DNA from 2 places in the Pseudoduganella sp. jia 12 genome. Region 1 is predicted to be linked to the other one. Evidence: predicted binding sites of a transcription regulator. Region 1 holds the regulator's gene; the other holds the start of a gene.
What was found. Region 1 encodes sigma-54, which starts transcription at its own class of promoters, with help from an activator protein. Its sites were predicted from a motif close to TGGCANGNAANCTGCTTT; they were not measured.
Positions count from the first base shown of each region.

Region 2: the regulator sigma-54 is predicted to act here: its motif matches at 3,842-3,859, upstream of ACY65G_RS11830 (PEP-CTERM sorting domain-containing protein).

Region 1 covers NZ_JBUXKP010000007.1:252,753-258,548, reverse strand. The annotation lists gene lptC (LPS export ABC transporter periplasmic protein LptC) at 1-257, shown strand, start outside; gene lptA (lipopolysaccharide transport periplasmic protein LptA) at 289-882, shown strand; gene lptB (LPS export ABC transporter ATP-binding protein) at 883-1,644, shown strand; gene ACY65G_RS17495 (RNA polymerase factor sigma-54) at 1,718-3,193, shown strand; gene hpf (ribosome hibernation-promoting factor, HPF/YfiA family) at 3,285-3,641, shown strand; gene ACY65G_RS17485 (enoyl-CoA hydratase/isomerase family protein) at 3,848-4,930, shown strand; gene ACY65G_RS17480 (amidohydrolase family protein) at 4,938-5,796, shown strand, end outside.
Region 2 covers NZ_JBUXKP010000004.1:572,757-578,552, forward strand. The annotation lists gene ACY65G_RS11815 (porin) at 47-1,168, opposite strand; gene ACY65G_RS11820 (ABC transporter substrate-binding protein) at 1,319-2,488, shown strand; gene ACY65G_RS11825 (2-hydroxyacid dehydrogenase) at 2,606-3,556, opposite strand; gene ACY65G_RS11830 (PEP-CTERM sorting domain-containing protein) at 3,940-4,674, shown strand; gene ACY65G_RS11835 (alpha/beta fold hydrolase) at 4,973-5,796, opposite strand, start outside.

The DNA.
Region 1 (5,796 bases):
AGGACAACACGCGCGTGACGCTGACGAAGAACGTCAACATCCACCGGGCCGCGTCGCCCGCCGCGCGGGACATGCACCTGGCCACCGAGAAGCTGACGATGTACCCGGACGAGGACCGCATGGAAACCGACCTGCCGGTGCGCATGCAGAGTGGCGGCGCCACCGCGACCGGCATTGGCATGAAGGCCAACAATGCCACGCGCCAGGTGCAGCTGGGCCAGGGCACCATCGTGTATCCGCCCCGCCCGCGGCAGTGAAGCAAACAAGAATCGCAGATAGGAATCGAAGATGAAGAGACTCATATTGTCGGCGTTGCTGCTGCTGGGCGCGGCGGGCTATGCCGCCGCCGAGAAGGCAGATTCGTACAAGCCCACCGAGATCAACTATGGCCGCCTCGACGCGGACGACGTGAAGCAGGTCTACACGTTTACCGGCGACGTCACGCTGACGCGCGGCACGCTGCGCATGAAGGCCGACAAGGCGGTGGTCACCTACACGCCGGACGGCTACCAGCTCGCCACGCTGACGGGCGGCGGCAAGAAGGTCGCGTTCCGCCAGAAGCGCGACGGCGAGGGCGACCAGTGGATGGAAGGCGAGGCCGACCGCATCGAATACGACGAAAAGGCCGAACTGGTGAAGATGTATTCGAAGGCCAAGATCCGCCGCCTCGAAGGTTCGAAGCCGAGCGACGAGGTGGAAGGCGAGTTCATTTCCTACGACAGCCGCCGCGAGTTCTTCAGCGTGCGCAATTCCAGCACGGGCACCGACAAGCCGGGCGCCGGCCGCGGCACGATGGTGATCCAGCCGAAGCGCACCGCGCCTCCAGCGTCTTCCGAGGCGCCATCCACCCAACCGCCGGCCGTGCCGGCAGCGGGGAATTAAATGGCGCGGGAGCAGCAAGACTGCAGCAGCACGCTGATCGTGCGCGGGCTGCAAAAGAGCTACGGCAAGCGCCAGGTGGTGCATGACGTGTCGTTGCAGGTGGCATGCGGCGAAGTGGTGGGGCTGCTGGGCCCGAACGGGGCCGGCAAGACCACGTCGTTCTACATGATCGTGGGCCTGGTGGCGTCGGATGCCGGCACTATCGACCTCGACGGTACCGACATCTCCAGCCTGCCGATCCACAAGCGCGCCACCCTCGGCCTGTCGTACCTGCCGCAGGAAGCGTCGGTGTTCCGCAAGCTGACCGTGGAAGAAAACATCCGCGCCGTGCTGGAGCTGCAGAAGGTGGACGGCAAGGCGCTCGGCAAGGCCGAGATCGACGAGCGGCTGAATGCGCTGCTGGCCGACCTGCAGATCGAGAAGCTGCGCGAGAACACGGCGCTGTCGCTGTCCGGTGGCGAACGCCGCCGCGTGGAGATCGCCCGCGCGCTGGCGACCAATCCCCGCTTCGTGCTGCTGGACGAGCCGTTTGCCGGTGTCGACCCGATCGCCGTGATCGAGATCCAGCGCATCGTGCGCTTCCTGAAGGAACGCAGCATCGGCGTGTTGATCACGGATCATAACGTGCGTGAAACGCTGGGCATCTGCGACCGGGCGTATATCATCAATCAGGGCAGCGTGCTGGCCTCCGGCCGGCCCGACGACATCATCGCCGACGAGTCCGTGCGCCGTGTCTATCTTGGTGAACATTTCCGCATGTAAGCACTTGGACCGCGTTGTTCCACCGATAATGAGACATGACCAGCAGCCATGAACCAGCAGCCATGAACCAGCCATGAAACAGTCTTTGCAACTGCGTACTTCCCAGCACCTCGCGTTGACGCCGCAATTGCAGCAGTCGATCCGGCTGCTGCAATTGTCCACGCTGGAGCTGCACCAGGAACTGGAACAGCTGCTGACCGATAACCCGCTGCTCGAGCGGCTCGACGATCCGCTCGACCGTTCCGTGCGCCTGCTGGGCGATGGGGCGATCAACACCACGCAGGCGCCCGGAGAGGCGCCTCCCGAAGGCGGTCCGCCGCAGGATGCGCCGGCGGCGCCGGAGCCCGAGCCGTTCGAAGGTGGCGAGGGCGAAGGCCTCGACCCTGGCGCCGGCGATACCGACTGGAGCAGTGCGGGCAGCGGCAAGGGACCGGACGATGACGACGGCCGCCCGCAGCTCGAGGCCAGCCACCGCAGCCTGCGCGAACACCTGATGGAGCAGATGCGCGTGACGGTGCTGGAGCCGCGCGACCGGGCCCTGGTGGAGCTGATCATCGATGCGCTCGACGATAACGGTTATCTCGAAGAGAGCCTGGAAGACATCCATGCACGCATGCCGGAAGAGCTGGAGATCGAGTTCGACGAATTGCGCACCGCGCTGAAGCTGCTGCAGAGCTTCGACCCGGCGGGCATCGGTGCGCGCAACGCTTCCGAATGCCTGGCGCTGCAGATCCGGCGCATGCCTGGCGTGCCGATGGTCACGCGGCGGATGGCGCTGTGCATCGTTGAAAAGCACTTGCAGTGGTTCGCGCAGCGCGACTTCAACAAGCTGAAGAAGGCACTCGATTGCGACGACGAAGACTTGCGCGAGGCACAAGCCGTCATTCGGCAATGCAATCCGCATCCGGGCGCCGCCTTCGCGGCCGACGTGTCAGACTATGTCGTACCGGATGTCGTGGTCAGGAAAGGCCGCAGCGGCTGGGTGGTCACGCTGAACAACGACGTGATGCCACGCCTGCGCGTAAACGCGCTGTATGCCAGCCTGCTCAAGCAGGGCAAGGGCGAAACGCAGATGAATGCCCAGCTGCAGGAAGCAAAGTGGCTGATCAAGAATATGCGCCAGCGCTTCGACACGATTCTCCGCGTGGCCCAGGCCATCGTCGAGCGGCAGAAGAACTTTTTCTCGCATGGCGCTGTGGCAATGAGGCCCCTTGTGTTGCGTGAAATAGCTGATACACTGGGTCTGCACGAGAGTACTATCTCTCGGGTAACAACTCAAAAATATATGCTCACCCCGCACGGCATGTTTGAGTTGAAGTATTTTTTTGGCAGCCACGTCGCAACCGAAGCTGGTGGGGAAGCTTCCTCGACTGCGATCCGGGCGCTGATCGTGCAATTCACAGGAGCCGAAGACCCGAAGAACCCTTTATCCGACAGTAAGATTGCGGACATGCTGGGTGAACAAGGCATGGTGATTGCGCGACGCACTGTTGCCAAATATCGCGAAGCATTGAAAATTCCCCCAGTCAGCCTCCGCAAGTCCTTGTAAGCAATCTGTAGTGTATGGGTTCCTCTGCGCCGCCGCATTTCGATGGCGGAAGCTGCACGAACCTGGATTGATCTTCTTTAGGAGTGTGTGTATGAATCTGACCATCAGTGGACACCATATCGACGTAACCCCTGCCATTCGCGAGTATGTGCAGAGCAAGCTGGAACGCGTTAGACGGCATTTCGATCAGCTGATCGATGTAAGTGTGATCCTGAGTGTAGATAATCTCACCGAGAAAGAAAAAAGGCAGAAGGCGGAAATCAACCTGCGCATGTCGGGCAAGACCGTGTTTGTCGAAAGCGTCGCGCAGGACCTGTATGCGGCCATCGACTCGCTGATCGACAAGCTGGATCGCCAGGTCATGAAGCACAAGGATAAAGTGCAGAACCATAATCATGAAACCATCAAGCACCTGAGCGAGATCGAGATTCCCGCGTCACCCGCATAACGCCGGATGCAGGTCGCAGCCCTTTGGCTGCAGCAACAGAAGGGCGCGCAATGCGCCCTTTGTTACGTCCGCACCCCACCGTATTCCCGCAGTTCACTGCAGTTCGCCGCAGTTCACCTTCAGTTCACCTTCAGTTCACCTTTTACGCCACATCATCCGCATCCATGGCTAGAATGAGGCCAATAACGACAACGATGCGAGACACCATGACCGACCACGTCCATACCAAGGTGCGCAATGGCACCGGCTTCATCACGCTCGACCGGCCCAGGGCATTGAATTCATTGTCGCTCGACATGATCCGCGCGATTACCGGCACGCTGCTGGCCTGGCGCGACGACGGCGACATCGCCGCCGTCGTCGTCCGCAGCACCACCGAGAAGGCGCTGTGCGCCGGTGGCGACATCCGCTTCTTCCATGCCGCCGGCACAGCGACGCCGCAGGGCGGCAGTGCGCAGATCGAGGATTTCTTCACCGAGGAATACGCGCTGAACTACCTCGTGCATTGCTTTACCAAGCCCTACGTGGCCTTGATGGATGGCGTGGTGATGGGCGGCGGCATGGGCATTGCCCAGGGCGGTCCGCACAGCAGCGTGCGCGTGGTGACCGACCGCACACGGCTGGCGATGCCCGAGGTGAACATCGGCCTGTTCCCCGACGTGGGTGGCAGTTATTTCCTGTCCCACGCGCCAGGCAGGCTGGGCGTGTACCTGGCACTGACGGCGCTGACGATCGGTGCGGCCGACGCGATGTATTGCGGGCTGGCCGACCACTACGTGCCCGCGGCCGAATTGCCGCAACTGGCCGACCTGGTCGGCTCCACGGCCGGAGCGGGGCTGCGCGAGGCGGTGGGAATGTTCGGCCGCTCGCTGCGCCATGAAGCGGGGCCTTCCGAACTGCAGGCGCACCGCGCGCTGATCGACGACCATTTCACCCAGCGCTCGGTCGCCGACATCGTGGCCTCCCTGCGCCGCGACGATCATCCGTTCGCGCAGAAAACGCTGGCCGCGATGGAGCGCCGTTCGCCGCTGATGATGTGCGTGACGTTCGAGATGATGCGGCGCGGTGCCACGATGGGCGTTGCCGATTGCCTGCGGATGGAGCGCAACCTGGTGCGCCGGACCTTCGAGCATGGCGAGGTGATCGAGGGCGTGCGCGCGCTGGCGATCGACAAGGACAATGCGCCACGCTGGAATCCGCCAACGCTCGATGGCGTGACGGACGACATGGTGGCGCGCTTCTTCGAACCCGCATGGCCCGCCTGGGCCCATCCGCTGCGCCACCTGTGAGGCCACCATGGACCGCCGTGCTTTCCTGACTTTCTCCGCTGCCGCCCTGGCATTGCCGGCCCGGGCCGACGATACGGCGGTCGCCGACATCGTGCCGCTGGTGGACCACCACCAGCACCTGTTCAGTCCGGCAATGGCGCGGCTGCTCGACAGCGGAGCCGGCGGGCCGCCCGTCATCACGGCGAAGGACCTGGTTGCGCTGCTCGATGCGGCCGGTATCCGGCGCGCCGTGCTGCTGTCCGTTGCCTACGTGTGGGGCAGTCCCGCCCGCAAGATCGACGAAGAGTATGCGAAGGTGCGCGCCGAGAACGACTTCAACGGCGCGCAGGCCGCGCTGTATCCGGGCCGGCTGCGGGCCTTTTGCAGCGTCAATCCGCTGAAGGATTACGCCCTGGAGGAACTGGAGCGTTGCGCGGCGCTTCCCGACCTGAAGCATGGCCTGAAGCTGCACTTCGGGAACTCGGACGTGCAGCTGGAATTGCCCGAGCATGCGGCGCGGCTGCGGCAGGTCTTCGCGGCGGCCAATGCCAGGAAAATGGCGATCGTGGTGCACATGCGCGCATCGGTATCGAAGCGCCGGCCATATGGCGCCACCCAGGCCCGCATCTTCCTCGAGCAGCTGCTGCCTGCCGCGCCGGACGTGACGGTGCAGGTTGCGCACCTGGCCGGCACGGGGCCGGGATATGGCGATGCGCCATCCGACGAGGCGCTGGGCGTGCTGGCCGAAGCGGTGGCGGCACACGCCCCCGGCACGAAACGCCTGTGGTTCGATGCGGCCACCATGGCCAATCCCGACATCACGCCGCAACAGCGGGAAAAGCTGGCGCAGCGCATCCGGCAGATCGGCGCCGACCGCATCCTGTTCG
Region 2 (5,796 bases), on a different contig from region 1:
CCGGCTGCCTGGCACGGGGACACGGACTCGAGCATTGTCAGCGCGTTTAGAAATGGTGGCGAATGCCGGCCATGACGCCTCGCTGCGGCTTGCCCGCGCCCGCGGTGCCGCCGGCGTCCAGCGCGATGGCGGCGGCGCCGTCGTTTTCCATCAATCCCAGCGCGCCATAGACGGCGGTGCGGGTCGACAGGTAGTAGGTCAGCCTCGCCACCGCCATGTCGGTATCGTCGCCGCTGTGCTTCGTGTTCTTGCGCGCCACCTGCGCGTCGAACGTGAGCAGCGGCGTGACCGGGTGGCTCACGCCCAGGTAGGCCAGCGTCGATTCGGTGATGCCCGTGGCGGCATCGGTCTTGCGGTCGATGACGCCGGCGCCCAGCTTCGTGCCGCCCAGCATCCAGTAGCCGTTCACGGTCACGCGCCGGTCGAAATTGCTGCTGCTCGTCAGCCCGCCGGCCGCGCCGGTGTTCCCGTACAGCTTGTCGAACGACGCGTTGATGCCGAACGCCTTGACTTCATAGCCCAGCAGCGCCGTGACCTGGCGGCAGGCTTTCGAATCGGCCGGCGACTCGCCCGCGCAGCCGGTGGCGGCCGGCCCGCCGGACGACGACGTGTCGCGCCCGAAGCTGTAAGTGGCGCCGGCCACGATGCCGTCGAAGTTGCCCAGGTAGCCGATCGCGTTGTCGCTGCGCGCGTTCGGCAGGTACGGGTCGATGCTGCCGATGGCGAACAGGTTCGGGCCCAGTACGTCCGCCTTCAGGCCGGCGATGTAGGTCATGTTGACCTGGCGGCCCAGCGTGAGCGTGCCCCATTTCCCCTTCAGGCCCACGTTCGCGGCACGGCCGAACAGGCGGTTGCCCTGCCCCATCGCGCCGGTATCCGGGCCGAAACCGCTTTCCAGCGTGAAGATCGCGGACAGGCCGCCACCCAGGTCTTCCGTGCCGCGAAAGCCGATACGCGACGGGAACGATCCCGTCAGCGATGCCATCCGCGTGACCGAATCGCCGTTCGCATTGGTGTTGTCCACGTGCGCCACCGCCGTGTCGATGATGCCGTAGATCGTGACGTTGCTTTGCGCATGCGCCGCGCCCGCGGCCAGCAGCGCCAGCGCGCCCGCTACCGCCATCCCCACGGCGCCGCCGCGCGCCCGTTCGCCAGTCGTGTTGTCCATGCTGTCTCCTCTAGTTATATGGTCGCTCGATAATCGAACAATCGATTGCCTATCGAACGATGAACCGATACTATGGCCGTTGCCGGGCCTTGTCAAGAATCTCAAGGAGCCTGATGATTGGCGCGGTGCCCATAACGAAGGAGACAAACCATGCAATACACGATTGCCGCCGTGCTGGCCGGCGCACAGCTGTTCGCCCTGCCAACGGCCCAGGCGCAGGACACGATCAAGGTCGGCGTGATCGCCGCGTTTTCCGGCCCCTTCGCCGACTACGGCAAGCAGATGGAAGGCGGTATCAAGGCGTATATGGCGCAGCATGGCGACACGGTGGCCGGCAAGAAGATCCAGCTGATCCTCAAGGACACCACCGGGCCTTCGCCGGAAATCGCGAAACGCCTGGCGCAGGAGCTGGTGGTGCGCGACAAGGTCGATTTCCTGGCAGGGTTCGGCCTCACGCCGGAAGCGCTGGCCGTGGCGCCCATCGCGCAGCAGGCGAAAAAGCCGATGATCATCATGAACGCGGCCACGTCGGCGATCACGACGAAGTCGAACTACATCGCACGTTTCTCGATGACGCTGCCGCAGATCTCGGCGCCGATGGGCACCTGGGCGGCGAAGAACAAGTTGAACAAGGTGGTCACGCTGGTGGCGGACTATGGCCCCGGCCTCGATGCCGAAGCGGCGTTCAGGAAGACACTGGAAGGCGCCGGCGGCAAGGTGACTGAATCGATCCGCATACCGCTGCGCAATCCGGAATTCGCACCGTTCATCCAGCGCATCAAGGATGCGAAGCCGGACGCGATCTTCGTGTTCGTGCCGGCCGGCGAGCAAAGCATCGCCTTCATGAAGGGCTACCGGGAACGCGGGCTCGCCGCGGCCGGCATCAAGGTGATCGCCACCGGCGACCTGACCGACGACCACGTGCTGCCGGCGATGGGCGACGCGACACTGGGCGTGATCACCACGTTCCACTACTCCGCCGCGCACGACTCGCCCGAGAACAAGGCATTCCTGAAGAGCTATGCCGCCGCCAACCCGAAGGGCGGACGGCCAAACTTCATGGCGGTGGCCGCCTACGACGGCATGGCCGCGATCTACGACGTGTCACGCAAATTGAACGGGAAGATCGACGGCGACAAGGCGATGGCCGTGCTGAAGACGATGAAGCTGAACAGCCCGCGCGGCCCGATCGCCATCGATCCCGCCACGCGCGACATCGTCCAGACTGTCTATGTGCGTGAAGTAAAGAAGGTCGGCAACGAGGTGTACAACATCGAGTTCGACAAGTTCACCGATCTGAAGGATCCGGGTAAGCAGTAGTTGCCACTGAGGAAAACAGGGGACGTACCCCTGTTTCAAGGAAACAAGTAACCTGGGACTACCTTTCCTCGAAACAGGGCGTTCCGGCGTTCCGGTCCATTCCCTGTTCCCAGGGCGTCACTCCACCGGCGTCAGCAACGGCTGGCCGCTGAAATGCGCCAGCAGGTTGTCGACCACCAGCTGGCCCATCGCATGCCGCGTTTCCACGGTGAGGCTGCCCACGTGCGGCGTAAGCACCACGTTCGGCAGCGCGGTGAGCGCGGCGGGCACGGACGGTTCGTCGGCGAAGACATCCAGCGCCGCGGCGCCCAGCCGCCCGTCGGACAGCGCGGCGATCAGCGCGGGTTCGTCGACCAGCGAACCGCGCGCAATGTTCACCAGCGTGCCGTCCGGCCCCAGCGCTTCCAGCACGGCCGCGTCCACCGTTCCCTTCGTGGCGGCGCCGCCCGGCGCGCAGACGACCAGGTAGTCGCTGCCGTGCGCCAGGTCGAGCAGCGATGCGGCGCGCGGCACGTCGACGCCCGCCTTCGCGTTCGGCTGCCAGTAGCGCAACTGCAGTCCGAACGCAGCCAGCCGCGCCGCGACGGCCTGGCCGATACGCCCGAATCCATAGATGCCGGCGACCTTGCCGCGCACTGCGCGCGCCGGCTTTACCGGCACGCCAGCCTGCCATTGGCCGGCGCGCACGTACGTATCCAGCATGGGGATACGCCGCGATGCCGACAGCAGCAGCGCCACCGCCAGGTCCGCCACGTCGTCCGTCAGCACGCCGGGCGTGTTCGTCACGCGGATGCCGCGCGGGCGCAGCGCGGCGAAATCCACCGCGTCGACACCGATACCGTTGACGGCCACGATCTCGAGCAATGGCAGTCGCCCGGCCAGCGCCGCGCCGATGCCCGCCATGCCGGTCGTCGCCACGCCGCGCACGGTGGCGGCAACGCCGTCGATGAAAGCGGCGCGCTCTCCGGCCGGCGCCTTCCACACGTGATGGCAAGTGAAGTGCTGTTCCAGTTGCGCCATCACGGACGCCGACGGACTTGCCGCCATCACGAGGATTTCCGGTTTCATCTGATTTTATTCATGAGTGAACGATCGGCCATTCTAGGGCGGATGTCGCATTCTTTCAATTTGTGAAACGATCCACCATTTCTTACCAGATATTTTTATTTCAATATTGAAAAAGATGATGCACGAAGAAAACAAGAAGACAGCAAATGCGTGCTTTTAGGCCACTTTCACGGCGACTCAACTGTCGGAAAATTTTACAGTTGAGCGAGCGCGACAGCCCCTTACCATGGCATCGCCAACAAGATTATGATTAAAATCAACCGCTTAACGATAACGGTTGAGGTAAGGCACACTATTTGCTTATAGATATCCACAACAAGAATAACAAGAGCCTATTCTGAAAGAGCACCTAAAGTGCAACCTAATCAAACCTGGAGCTAATAGTGAACCAAATCAAAAAAGCAGTACTCGGCGTGGCAATGGCAGTGGCAACGATGGGCGCGGCAGTCGCTGCACCGCAGACCGTGGGCGGCGTGACGTGGGATCCTGAGTACGCGCTGGACTTCGCTTCGTCGTCCGTGCAGATGCACCAGATCATCGATGCCAACGGCACGGTGGGCGGCTACGGCGTCGTGTCGACCATGAACGGCACGGGCCAGGCACAATTCTGCGCAGGCTGCGAACTGACGATCGTGTTCGGCGGCTACACCCCGACCACGGGCGGCACCGGCGCCACCACGAACTACACGGGCGGCTTCGTCAACATCTATGTTAACGACGGCCCGTCGACGATCAACCCGTACGATCCGCTGACGGTAAACGCCGGCAACACCGGCGTGGGCACGCTCTGGCTGAGCCTGGCCGGTCACGAGTACAACGGCGCCACGCTGCTGGGCACCACGAACTCGATGATGCCACCTAACCTGAGCGGCCTGGGCCAGCTGGACGTCGTGGGTGGCGTCGCTGCTGCCTACTTCGACACCAACGCGCAGATCGACGGTTCCGACCTGGCGTTCTCCGCCAGCTTCACGCAACCGTACCCGGGCGAGCCAAACCACGTTGTCGGCACGGGCAACTTCTACGGCATGACGTCGCCGGTTCCGGAACCAAGCACCTACCTGATGCTGGGCGCCGGCATGCTGACGCTGGCTGCACTGCGCCGCCGCAAGCAGCGTTAATGCGAGGCTGCCGGCTTCGGCCGGCAGCTTTGCACGGTGCGACTGTCGGAAATTTTTACAGTGACTTGCGTTGATTTACACGTGAATCGGCTGCTTCCGACATCGGCTACCCCGATCAAGGCGCTGCGTGCGTTTTCCAGGTAAACCGCGCAGCGCCCTGTCTGCATCCTGCTTTACATCCCCGCTTTACCGTAGTCCACGCTGTCCACGCTGTCCATTCCTCCGCCCGCAACATCGTCGCCACGGCATTCCCGGCAGACAGCAATGCCAGCACCTTCCGTGAACAATCCCGCAAGCGTCAACGGGCCGCCGCGCTCCGGATGAACTGCACCGTCAGGTCGGGTTGCGCCACGGGCAGCATGTGCCCGCCCTCCACCACTTCCAGCACCGCATGCGGCACCTTGCAGGCCAGCGCCTCGCCCTGTTCGCGCCATGACAGGATGCGGTCCTGGCGCCCGAACAGCACGGCCACCGGCATGCGCAATTCACCGTACTGGCTGCTGTAGCCCGGCAACTGCCCGGCTAGCGCTCCCATATCCTCCGAGGCCGCGAGGAACTGGCCCGGCCTCAGGCCGAGCAAACCGCCGCCACGCGTGGCAAAGTCATGGGGCACGGGGTCCGGCGCAAAAACCTGTTCCAGGACGGCGCCGCCGCGCGCGATCGCGCCCGGGGTGGCCACCGTCCACGCCATCAACCGGCGCATCAGCGGCGAACGCGACTCGAGGACGCGGAATGCGGCCGGCGTTTCATCGGGAAGGTGCGTCAGGGGAGCCAGCAGGGACAGGCCGGCGACGCGCTCCGGGTGATCGAGCGCCAGCGCCAGCGCCACGGCGCCGCCGTACGAATGCCCGACGAGGAGCGGCTGCTCCAGTTCCAGCCGGTCGATCAGCGCGGCCAGCGCGGCGGCCTGTTCGCGCAACCCCGCCGCCGTGCCGGGCGGGCGCATCGAATAGCCGGAACCGGGCCGGTCCACCGTCACCACGCGGTGGTGATGGGCCAGTTGCCGCGCCACCTCGTAGGTAAAGTGCGACATGTGCCCGCCCAGGCCGTGGATCATCAGCAGCGCCGGCCCGCGGCCCTGCTCGCGCACATGCAGGCGGGCGCCGGGCACGTCGACGAAAA